2 regions of the Polaribacter sp. HaHaR_3_91 genome follow, and region 1 is predicted to be linked to the other one. Evidence: riboswitches for the same ligand, from Rfam matches in the RefSeq annotation. Region 1 holds a riboswitch; the other holds the start of a gene.
The links. A riboswitch is a leader RNA that binds a small molecule or an ion and turns the genes downstream of it on or off. The one in region 1 is predicted to bind cobalamin.
Positions count from the first base shown of each region.

Region 1 (6,204 bases):
TAAAAAACCTATTTTAGAAGAACTTTCTGCAGAAGAAAAAGCAAAAATTGCATTACAAAAATCGATAGCAAGAAAAAAAGCAGAGCAGAAAAAAATAGATGATGAAAATCAGACAAAATTGTTTTAATAAATATTTATTTTAAGGTTTTATGGAAGATAATTCTAGATTAAAGGATAACGATAAAAAGGAAGATAAGTCACCTGAGATTCAATATCAAAAAGACAAAACAAAACAGCAACAAGAGCAACAACAACAATAATAATAATAATAATAATAATAATAATAATAATAATAGGAACGTTTGCATGAAATTTAAGGCACTACTACTTTTTCTTTTTTTTGTAGTATCTACTTTTTCTCAATCTGAAATTTATTATTTTAAAGATGCTAATAGCAGTTTAAGTTATAGTAACATTGCTCAAGAAGAATTTAAACCTCTAAATAAACAAGTTTTAGAAAAACATTCTGATGCTACTTTTTGGTTTAAAGTGCCTGCTAATAAAACTGACTTAAATTATATATTTAGAATTAAAAGTATAAGAGCCACTAATGCAAAGGCATATCAAAATTTAAGTGAAATTAAAAAGTTGAATAACCAAAGGTATTCATCTTTTAAATTTTCTAGAGGATCACCAATCTATATAAAAGTTAGTTCTAATTTTAGTTCTTATTTTCCTGTTGAATTAAATATAGTGGAAGATGCTACTTTTGAAGAAAAAATACAATTACTTATTGATGGTTTTTATTATGGAGTCGCTTTTTTAGTAATTTTGTTCAGTATTAATTATTTTTATTTTTTTAAAGACAATTCATTTTTATATCATGCCTTTTTATTGGCAAGCTTAACGCTTAGTTTTATTTTATCGGACGGTATTTTGCATTTATTTGCTGTAGATGAAAAAAATATTGAATTTTTAATTCTTTTAAATTATGTGATACTCACATATTGTTCTTCTAAGTTTGCTAATGGTTTTCTGTTAATAGATGACTATTATCCTAAAGTAAAAAATTATACTTATGTTATAGGTGGTGCTATTATTCTATTTGTAATTTTATTTTTAATCTTTAAAAAGAATGATTTATATATAATCTTAGGTATTTTAACATCGATAATTCTACTTATCTATTGGTTTTTAGGTGTGTTACTTTTTAAGGAAAACACGCATACTAAATTATTTACGTTTTCTTATGTAATTATATTGTTTAGCGGAATAGATTTTTATGTTTTAAAAAATTTCGGAATTTCTTTATTTGAAACCAATGCCACTAATTTAAAAATAGGTGGTTTTATACAGATTATAATCCTTTCATTTGCTGTGATATATAGGGAAAAGGATTTAAGAAAGTATAACTCTTTAATGAAAAATGAGATTATAAAGTTTTCAGAAGAAATAGAGCAACTTACAATACAAGAGGAACCTATAAAGATAAAATTAGATGTTTTAAGTTTTAGAGAAAGAGAAATTTTTAATTTAATTGTATCTAGTAAATCAAATAAAGAAATAGCCGCTGAAGTAAATATCTCTGTAAATACTGTAAAATTTCATGTCAAAAATATTTATGGAAAATTAAATATTAAAAGTAGAAAAGAAGTTTTAACATTAAAAAAAGTCATAAAACACTAGGGCTTTTAGTTAAAACCACCCAAATACTACCCCAATACTACCCGTAAAATAAATAGAATTACTTAATATATATAGTAAATTTGAAATATAAAATTACCCCCAATAATTTTAATAGTAAAGACCTCCAATAGAAATATTGAAGGTCTTTTTTTTATTTCATTTTCTCAAAAAATGTCATTTTATAATCGGGCAATAAATCTGGATTTGTAATTTTAATAAAATCTTTTAAAACTAAATCAGGTCTCGTAGCAGCTAATTCATAATATATAATTCCGCCCGTTTTTCCTTTCTTGATTGTAGATGTATAAACTTTATCATTTTTAAAAGCATCAAATTCAGCATAAATTTTATTGCTTTGTAATAATTGCTCTTTGGTAGAAAAAAATCCAGGAGAAATCCAATATTCAGCATTCTGACCTTTATCAAAAATACTTTCAAAACTTAGAGACAAACTTCCTTTTCCTTTTGTGTCTTTCCATAAGTAATTAAGGTTTGCGTCATTTATAAATTGTGCCACAAAACTTTCTCCTGCAGGTAAATTCCAAATATCTTTACTCATGATTGCACCAGACAAAATGGTTGGTTTTTTTGTTGATTTTAGTGCGATTTGTTTTGCTGCTAAATAATTACTTTCAATTACTTTAAAAATACTATCAGCTTGTTTTTCTTTATCAAAAAGAACACCAAAAAATTTAATCCATTCTGCTCTTCCTAAAGGAGTTTCTTCTAACCAATCTCCATTATAAATTACATTTATTCCTGCTTTCTGTATAGTTGTTAAGCTTTTATCTGCAGAAGTAACACTATAACCAACCACTAATTCTGGCTGTAAGTCTAATAGTATTTCAGTATTTAAAGAGGTTTCTTTTCCTATTTCTTTTATTTTTCCTGCATCAATTAACTGTCTTGTTTTTTCTGAAGATACATATTTAGCATAAGGAAAACCGATAATTGAAGTTTCTTCGTTTAACAACTCAACCATAGGGATATGTGTTGTAGAAGTAACTACAATTTTTTGAATAGGAGTAGAGATGGTGTTTTCTAAAGGTGTATTATTTTCTGATTTATTTTTAATAATATATTCAGTAACTTCTTTAGAGTTCTGATAGGCAGATTTTATAACTAACTTTTTAGCGCCATTATCTTCTACAATATCAAATCCCTTTGCGTACTTAATACTACTTTTTACTTGTGTATGATTATCAACTTTAACAGCTTCTTTTTTACAAGAAACGGTCATCAACAAAAATAATAAAACAGGAATTAAATTTATGTTTTTCATTATGAATATACTTGATTTTCTTGCTCTTGAACTCTAATAAAAGTAGTTCTTTTGGTCAATTCTTTTAACCTACTTGCACCAACATAGGTACATGTAGATCTAATTCCGCCTAAAATATCTATAATAGTATCGTCTACATTTCCTCTGTAAGGAACTTCAACCGTTTTTCCTTCGGAAGCTCTATAATTTGCAACACCACCAACATGTTTATTCATGGCTGTTGTAGAACTCATTCCGTAAAAAGCTTTAAATTTTTCTCCATTTTTTTCAATCAATTCACCACCACTTTCTTCATGTCCAGCAAGCATGCCGCCTAGCATTACAAAATCTGCACTACCACCAAAAGCTTTAGAAAGGTCTCCAGGAATTTTACAACCTCCATCAGAAATAATTTGTCCACCCATACCATGCGCTGCATCTGCACATTCTATAATAGCAGAAAGTTGCGGATAACCAACTCCAGTTTTTACACGAGTTGTGCAAACCGATCCCGGACCAATACCTACTTTTATAATATCTGCACCAGCTAATAATAATTCTTCAACCATTTCTCCAGTGACTACATTACCTGCAATAATTACTTTGTTAGGATGGGCTTTACGCATTTTCTGAACAAAATTTACAAAATGTTCCGAGTAGCCATTGGCAACATCAACACAAATAAAGTTTATTTTCGGAAATTCGGATAAAATTTGTTTTACTTTTTCAGAATCATCTTTTCCTGTCCCTGTACTAACGGCAATATTATTTAAAGTTTTTTCATCAGCTTTTGCTGCAAATTCTCTCCATTCTTCTATAGAATAATGTTTATGAATTGCGGTGAAAAGTCCGTGTTTTGCAAGTGCTTTTGCCATTTCAAAAGTACCAACAGTGTCCATGTTTGCAGCCATTATAGGAATTCCTTTCCAGACAACATCGCTGTGTAAAAAAGTAAACTCTCTTTCTAAACTTACTTGTGATCTCGATTTTAGTGTAGATCGTTTTGGACGAATCATTACATCTTTAAAACCTAACTTTAATTCATTTTCTATTCTCATTTCTATCAAAATTATCAATCCTTAAAGGTATAAAATTTGGAAACGAATTAATTAGATTGTTCATAAGAATGCATATATATTTGCAAAGATTTTGGTTTTGATGTAGAGATAATTTGCATCGAATTAAAAGGGAATCTGGTTAAAATCCAGAGCTGTTCCCGCAACTGTAAGTTTATACTAAGTTTGTGCTGAGTTTATTTTTAGCATCATTTAGTCCCTCTTTAGAGGATGTTATTAATTCTTTTACCACTGACATTTTTTTGTTGGGAAGGTATAATAACATAAAACGAGTCAGGAAACCTGCCATAAATCACGAGTTTAAAACTTTCGGGATAAAGGTTTATGTACTAATTCTATTTTGTACACAAATTTACCTGATTTATTTAGATTCCTTGTTTAACAAGGAGTGAAACATTATTGTTTTCTTGTAAAAGGAGAAGACTTAAATTAAATCATTAAAAATGAAAAAACAATTATTAATTGTTGGTGTTTTGGCATATAGTTTTGCTAGCACAAATCTTTTTGCACAGCAAAAAGAAAAAGTAGAAGCTTTAGATGAAGTTGTTGTTACAGCAACAAAATTCAATCTAAAAAAAGAGAATACTGGTAAGGTAATTCAGAAAATTACTCAAAAAGAATTGCAACAAAATGCTGGTAAAAATGTTATTGAAATTCTAAATAATGTTGTTGGTATTGATGTTAGAGGTGTAAATTCTAATGCATCTGAACCAAGAAGTATTAATATTAGAGGAGGAAGAAATAGACAATTTTTGGTTCTAATTGATGGTGTGCCAGTTACAGATCAATCTGCAATTAATCAACAATTCGATTTACGTTTATTAGCCGTTAGTCAAATAGAATCTATTGAAATTTTAAAAGGAGCATCATCTACATTGTACGGTTCTGGAGCAGCTACTGCAGTTATTAATGTTGTTTTAAAGAAAGCATCAGCAGATAAAATTTCTGGTTCTTTTGAAACAAGTGTTGGTACAAATAATACCGCAAATGTTAAAGAAAGCGGATTGTCTGACAATAACCAGAATGTAAGTTTAAACGGTACTTTAGGAAAACTTAATTTCTTAGGTTCTTTTAGTATTACTGGAACAGACGGAATGTCTGCTGCAAAAAGTAAAACAAATGCTGTTTATGAAAATGATAGTTTTTACAGTAAAAATGCGTTGTTAAAATTAGGTTATGCGGTAAATGATAAGTTTTCTATAGAGACTTTCTTAAATTATGATAATTTTGATTATGATTTTGACGCAGGGGCTTTTTCTGATAGTGATGCAAATACTGGAGATCAAGAGCAGTTTAGAGTTGGTGTAAAACCAAAATACACTTATAATAAAGGAGAAGTTTACTTATTAGCCTCTGCAAATGTGGTAGAAAGAAATTTAGAGCAATTCAATTCTTATGGTGGTACTTTAGATAGCTACGAGTTTGTTGGTAGAAGTGTAAATTTAGATTTAGTAAATAGATATGATTTTAAGGATGGTAAAATTCAATTAATTACGGGTTTAAATTACCAAATTCATAGTAATAATACAGTTACTCCTTTTGCCGAAATTGAAAAAGGAATTGCAAACTTTAATACTGTAGATCCTTATGCAAGTGTAGTGTATATAACAGATTTTGGTTTAAGTGCCAATGTAGGTGGACGATTAAATATTCATAATGTATATGGTAATCATGCAGTTTATGACGGAAATCTTGCGTACTCAGTTTTAAAGAATGAAAATGCTACTATTAAGTTATTAACCTCTTATAGTACGGCTTTTATTACACCAAGTTTGTATCAATTATATGATGGTTTTTCTGGTAATTTAGATTTAAAACCAGAATCTAATGAAACTTTTGAAGCAGGTTTTGATGTAAATTATAAAGATTGGCTTCAGTTTGATGTGGTTTATTTTAATAGAAAAGAAGAAGATGCAATTATTTATGATAATGCTACTTACAAATACGGTAATGGTTCTTCAGATGCAAATGGTTTTGAAATAAATACCAATATTACACCTGTTAATTTCTTAACTGTTAACGCTTCTTATACGTATGTAGATAAAGATAAAACAGAAGATTTTAACGATTATATTCCTGCAAATAAATTTGTAGCAGGTTTAGATGTGGATGTTTTAAAAAATACATTCTTCAATATTACTTATAAAAATGTAGGAGATAGAAGTATTTATGATAGATATGGTTCTTTTGGAACCGCTGGAGAAGATGTTACTTTAGAGAGTTATCAAGTATTAGATTTTG
Region 1 covers NZ_CP058986.1:2,320,085-2,326,288, reverse strand. The annotation lists gene H0I27_RS09750 (DNA gyrase/topoisomerase IV subunit A) at 1-127, shown strand, start outside; gene H0I27_RS09745 (LuxR C-terminal-related transcriptional regulator) at 307-1,626, shown strand; gene H0I27_RS09740 (ABC transporter substrate-binding protein) at 1,778-2,908, opposite strand; gene H0I27_RS09735 (GMP reductase) at 2,908-3,945, opposite strand; cobalamin riboswitch at 4,021-4,268, shown strand; gene H0I27_RS09730 (TonB-dependent siderophore receptor) at 4,407-6,204, shown strand, end outside.

Region 2 (6,204 bases), 1.5 Mb from region 1:
TTACATCTAAAACCTCTACTTTATTAGATGCATTTACAACCACATATAATTTAGAACCATAAATCCCCATATCGTTACCAACATCTCCCAAGCCACCAACTTCTTCTGGATTTGCTGTTCTAAAAACTTCTTTTTCGTAGATTCCGGTCTCAAAATCCATATAATCTAAAGCCGCTTTATTCATAGACATATTCCCTTCATTCAATAAATAAAACCCCTTTAATTCTACAATAGGTTCTGTGGGAACTTCTGGATTTACTGAGTCATCAAAATTCTCATTGCTGCTACATGCATTGAAAAAAAATACAACAGCTAAAGCTGATGCAATCTGTACACTTAATTTTCTTTTGTTCATAATAAAAAATTTAAAGTAAAACGATAGGATCTCCCAGGCATCGGGAAGTTTTTTACTACCGCATATTGTTGATTAAAGACATTGTTTACTGCTACTAAAACTTTTAATTTCTTTTGATTAAATAAGAGCGTTTTTCCCAAACTTAAATCGTGTGTAAACCACGGATCTAAATAATTAGAACTGATGTTTGCCTTTTGGCTATATCTTTCTCCTGTATAAATAAAACTGTAATTAAATTCTAATTTTTTGTAATCTATCATAGCACTTATACTACCGCTATGCACTGGTATATACGGAATTTGATCTCCGTAATTACTAGCGCCAGCAGTAACATCTATAGATTCTTGGTACGTATAACTTAGGTTGGTATTGTACTTAAATTTTTTACCTATACTTCCACTCGCTTTTACATTTGTTTCTATTCCGGTTGTTTCTACTTTACCTAAATTAAACATAGACCAACGGAATAAATTAGCTCCTGGTACTGCAACAATTTTGTTATGTATCCAAATTTTATACACATCAGCTTGTACATCAAATGCTGTTTTTTTAAAGTCAGTTTGATAAGAAAACCCAAGATTTACCTGAGTAGCATCTTCCGGATCTAAAAAAGTATTTCCGATAAACGTATAGTACAAATCATTAAAAGTGGGTTGTCTAAAAATTTCTTTATAAAAACTCCTTATTCTAAATTTATTAGAATTAAAAGGTTGCCAATTCATCATAATTGTAGGCGAATACTTTTGTAAATCTTCTGCAGCTTCATAATATAGTACCGTTTCATCTACTGTTGTACTTAATAAACTTGCTTGAATGTGAATTTTATCAAAGTTAAAATCGGCAGCTAAAGCTGATAAAAGCGTGATTCTTTTAGGATATGAAAATCGATACAAATTTGCATCCATCGTGTTTTTTTGTAAATCTGTTGCCAAGGATAATTTCCAAAACGGTAAAACTTGAAACGTATTTACCATTGACAGATAATATTCTTCTTGTGTATATCGGTTATCTAACTCACCATCCACTTTTATAATTTCTGGATCTACATAACGAGAATAATTATGCGCATATTTACCTCTTAACACAAAAAAATAAAAGTCGTTTACATGGTTTGTAAATGCACCTTGCAGAAAGTTATTTCGATCCCATAAACGTTGAGGACGCTTAAAACGATTGGCAACGATAGCTCCTGGCAATCCTCGTTCAGAATCATAATGATATAGTTTTACATTCCAATTATTCTTAATTCCGTTCGAGCCATGCAAAGACGCTTCTGCCCTAAAAGATTCAATATCTGCATTATTACGCGTTGCTATTGTATCATAACTTCCATTGGTGTATCTAAATTTATATTTACCGTTGGCATTTAGATATTCGGTACTAAGACGTGCACTTAAGTGGTCATTAATTTTGAAGTCTAAATTTACAGAAGGATTCACCAGTCCAAAAGAACCTGTTTTTAAACTGACATTGGTATTACTATTTTTCCCTTCTGAAAATTGAGGTGTTTTAGACTTTAGATAAATACTATTGGAAGAAGCATACGATTTTGCAGATTGATCTAAATCTGAACGCTGCCCTTGATACAGGGAAACAGCCTCCATGTTTTGTACAGAATATTTCCCTAAATCTATTTGTCCGTTTTGTGCATTACCTAATTGAACACCATCATAAAAAACACCGGTATGTTGCGAGCCCATCCCTCTTACATTTATGGTTTTTATACCACCAATTCCGCCATAATCTTTTAACTGAACTCCTCCAAAAAAACGAATTGCATCTGCAACACTAGAATTACTTAAACGACTTAAAGTTTTCCCACTTAAAGTCTGAACAGTAACTGGTGAAAAGTGTTTTTTAAGTTTCTCTTTATTGGTTACTAAAAAGATTTCTTTAAGCTGAACTGCCTTTGTTGAATCAATTTTTTGGGCATGTAAAAAACTCGAATTACAGCACCCTATAATCAAAAATATGCCCCAAAAAGAATGTAAAAAAGAATTCCTCATACTTAAATTTTGCGTACGAGGATAGAATAAGAGAAGTGCTACATATCTAAAATTTTAGATAGGCAGATTCCTAATTCTAGCTTCAATCCTCGAAAGCTTAATGAATTAATAAAAAAATGGCAGGTCTTCTGACTTACTCCTTCCACCCGGTCTTCCCATTCTTTCGAAAAGTGACTATTCGGATTTCAACTTTAGAGCTTACAGCTGCGGGACAGTTCTAGAATTAAACTAGATTCCCATTTTAATATCAAGTTTTTAAACTTGATAACCATTCTTAGTTAAAAAATAAAGTACAAATTTATCTACTTTTCAGGAATAAACAACACGCTTTTATTGTTTATTTCTAAACAACCTCACTATTCCTTAAAACCTAAAAAAAGCACAAATAATTTGAATAAAAAGCAGCAATAATACTACTTTATTGAAGTAAAAAAAATGACTAATTTGAAAGGTAGAATATGTGCTTTAAAAAATAAAATACTTAAAAATAAACTATGATAAAGATCATTAGTTTTAAAATTAAAAAGCTTTATAAAGATTGTATAGAAAAAAACAACTTCAAATAAAATAACTTAATGACTGAAAACACTGTCCCCCAACAATATTAAAATACACAAAAATTATAATAAATGAAGTTGTAACAAATTTATTTATATAATGACATATTTCTAAATAGCATTATTTTTTAATAAACTAGAGTTAAAACAAAGACTTAAAAAAGCCTCACGGGTTTCCGTAAGGCTTGTAATGAGCACTCTTTCCTTTTCAATAGTTTCTTTTTCTAATTTCTATTCAAAGATATTCCAATAAAACATATAAATTTTACGGGTTCCCATAATTAGCACCTTTTTATTTTAAAAAAAATTACACTAACCCAAAATCTTTAGCAATAGCAACCAAATGCGTAGGATTACTTGCATTAAAATGTTCCTTCAAAAATTTTAATCTTTTTTCTATAGCATTTACACTAGAGGTAAAACACCCTTTTTTTTTCAGGCTTTTACTTATTTCTTCTTGCAGTGATTCCGTAGAAAGTGATGCTATTAAAAAAACATCAAAATCGGTAATCTCTAGAACTTTCTTTGGATGAACCGTAGTATTTAATTCTGGCGAAATATAAAACTGATTTGTTGTAGAAACTGCATGCATAGCATTCTTTAATTCTTTTAATCCGTCTCTATTCTTCCAAACATAGCCATCTACCTTTATATTCTTATATAAATGCTGAATTTTATAAGGTTTATCTTCAACAGAAAAAATTATAATCTTTAAATCTGAAAACTCTTCTCCTGATTTTAATTCTTGCGGAGTTCCATCATTTTCAAATAAAGGGTTACTTATATATTCACTGTTCATCAATTAATTGAGTCAAACTACCTCTACGATGGATTCCCTACATGAAGAGACAGTGTTATTTTTACTCAACAAGAGTTTCAGCAAATTATAGTTGATATAAAAAAATCAAAATCAACTGAAAAAGAAAAAGTCACTCAAAAAATTACACCATTAATTTCATTATTAAAACAACACCAATTAAACCCAATCCCTTCTGGTTTTAATAAAAATAGTTGGGTTGCAAATTGCCCTTCTAGAGGAAATCATTTTATACAAATTGTAACCTCTAACGAGCAATGGGGCTGCGGATATTGTAAACGTAAAGGAGGAAAAGAAGCATTCGGAAAATGGTTACAAGACCAAAAAAAAATGACTACCATGCTGAAAGAATTAGATAAAGGAAGTTTTCAAACTAAAAGTACTCTAAAATGGTGGTTGAATAGGTATTGAAGACTACCATTCTTATCAATGTAAAAAATTAAACATTACAGTAAGTTGCACTTTATAACACAAAAACAGTCTGCTTCACCACCTTCTTAAAATAATGTTAAGATTATTTTGTTAGTTATTGTCAACTTGATCGACAGATGACTATATCAAAGAAATATTCGAATAAAATAGCAAAATTGTACGGATACAATTGATATTCAATATGTATTAAAGAAAAAAACCTTAAATTACTATCCTAACGAGGTAAGTTATAGAATTAAAAATTACGTGAAATAAATGCTATTAGATAAAAATAAAATATTTATAACAGGAATTCTTGGAATATTAGGAAGTGTTCTTGTTGGTATTGGAGAGTTTCTTCTTCATTTTAGTCCACATATTATTGGTAATGCAGACAACTATCAGTTTTTCCAATTTGTACAAAAAAATAGTTTGATAACAGGGCATTTTTTAGCTGTACTTGGTGTTCCTTTTTATTTTTTAGGCTATTATCATATTTATAAAATGCTAGAAAAAGGGAATAAAAAACTAGCTTCTATCGTTTTTGGATTAGGTATTTTAGCTTTTACAATCGGCGGTTTTTGGATTACTTCTAGAGCTTTTTTAGGAACAATTGTTCATCTTCAAAATGATATTGATACTAATATTTATCAAGAAATATTAGACAATTACACCTTAATTAGTGAATCTCTTGTTCAGATATTAAGAGTAATCATTCTTTTACTTTCTGTATTTTTTAGTATTACAATACTAAAAGGAGGAACCTATTATAAGAAATGGATGGCTATTTTTAACCCTATCGTTTTATTAATTTCTGTATTTACATTGTACTTTATTTCTCCACAAATAGGAAAATACATAGCACCAATAGCAATGAATGTTGTTCATTTTATTGTATTTAGTTTATCATTATATCAACTCAAAAAAATCAACCAATTATCAATATGAAAATAATAAAAAGAATTGCAGGGATTATATTAACACTAATAGTATTATTAGTAATTATTGTAGCTGTTAAATTTAGCACTGATAGAAATAATCCATACAACAATGCAATAGCAGACAATTTAATTCCTACATTCAAGGAAATTCCCATCGATTTTACACATCAATTTAACGGAACTGAATCTTTACCTGTTACCGCATCTGTATTAATTGATATTGATAATGATGGTGTTGATGAATTATTTTTAGGAGGAGGATACAATCAGCAAGATGAAATTTTTAGTTATAAGGAAGGGAAATTTATTTCTATATCAGAAGAAGTAGGACTTCCTAAGAAAGAAAATAAGACAACTTTAAGTGGAGCTTCCACCGATTTTGACAACAATGGTTTTACTGACTTAATTCTTTCTAGAGAAGATGGCATTGTAATTTATTATAATAACAACGGAAAATTTACACCAAAGAAGTTAGAATATGATTTGGCTGACAACGCAACACCATTAGGTTTAACTTTAGGTGATGTAAATAAAGATGGTTTTACCGATATTTTTGTTGCTAATTACATTAGAAAAAAACAAATGGTTGGGCAGAATAATTTTAGCAAAAATTATGGTCCTCAAAGTCTTTTACTAATCAATAATGGAGACAATACCTTTAAAAACACAACTATTGAAGCTGGTTTAGAATACATTCATAATACTTTTATGGGGATTTTGATTGATATTGATAACGATACTTGGCTGGATCTTGTGATTGCTTATGATACAGGCGAAATTAGAACTTACAAAAACAAAGGAGATGGAACTTTTGAAATGAAAGAAAACCCATCTACCAATAAATATGGATACCCAATGGGAATAGCTGTGGGAGATTATAATAATGATGGCTTAGTAGATTTTATGTTTTCAAATACAGGATCTACAGTTCCTAGTTTTGTTGCTAGTGGAAATATTGAAGACAAAAGTCTTTTTAATCCTAATTGGATATTTTTCGAAAACAAAGGAAATTTCGTGTTTGAAGATGTAGCCGAAAAAACGCAAACTAAAGATTTTGAATTTTCATGGGGAGCAGTATTTGCAGATATGAACAACGATGGCTTACAAGAACTAATTG
Region 2 covers NZ_CP058986.1:786,783-792,986, reverse strand. The annotation lists gene H0I27_RS03260 (YncE family protein) at 1-355, opposite strand, end outside; gene H0I27_RS03255 (TonB-dependent receptor) at 352-2,361, opposite strand; cobalamin riboswitch at 2,462-2,649, opposite strand; gene H0I27_RS03250 (response regulator) at 3,226-3,720, opposite strand; gene H0I27_RS03245 (DUF6796 family protein) at 4,423-5,094, shown strand; gene H0I27_RS03240 (CRTAC1 family protein) at 5,091-6,204, shown strand, end outside.
Region 2: another riboswitch for cobalamin. It lies ahead of H0I27_RS03255 (TonB-dependent receptor); the one in region 1 lies ahead of H0I27_RS09730 (TonB-dependent siderophore receptor).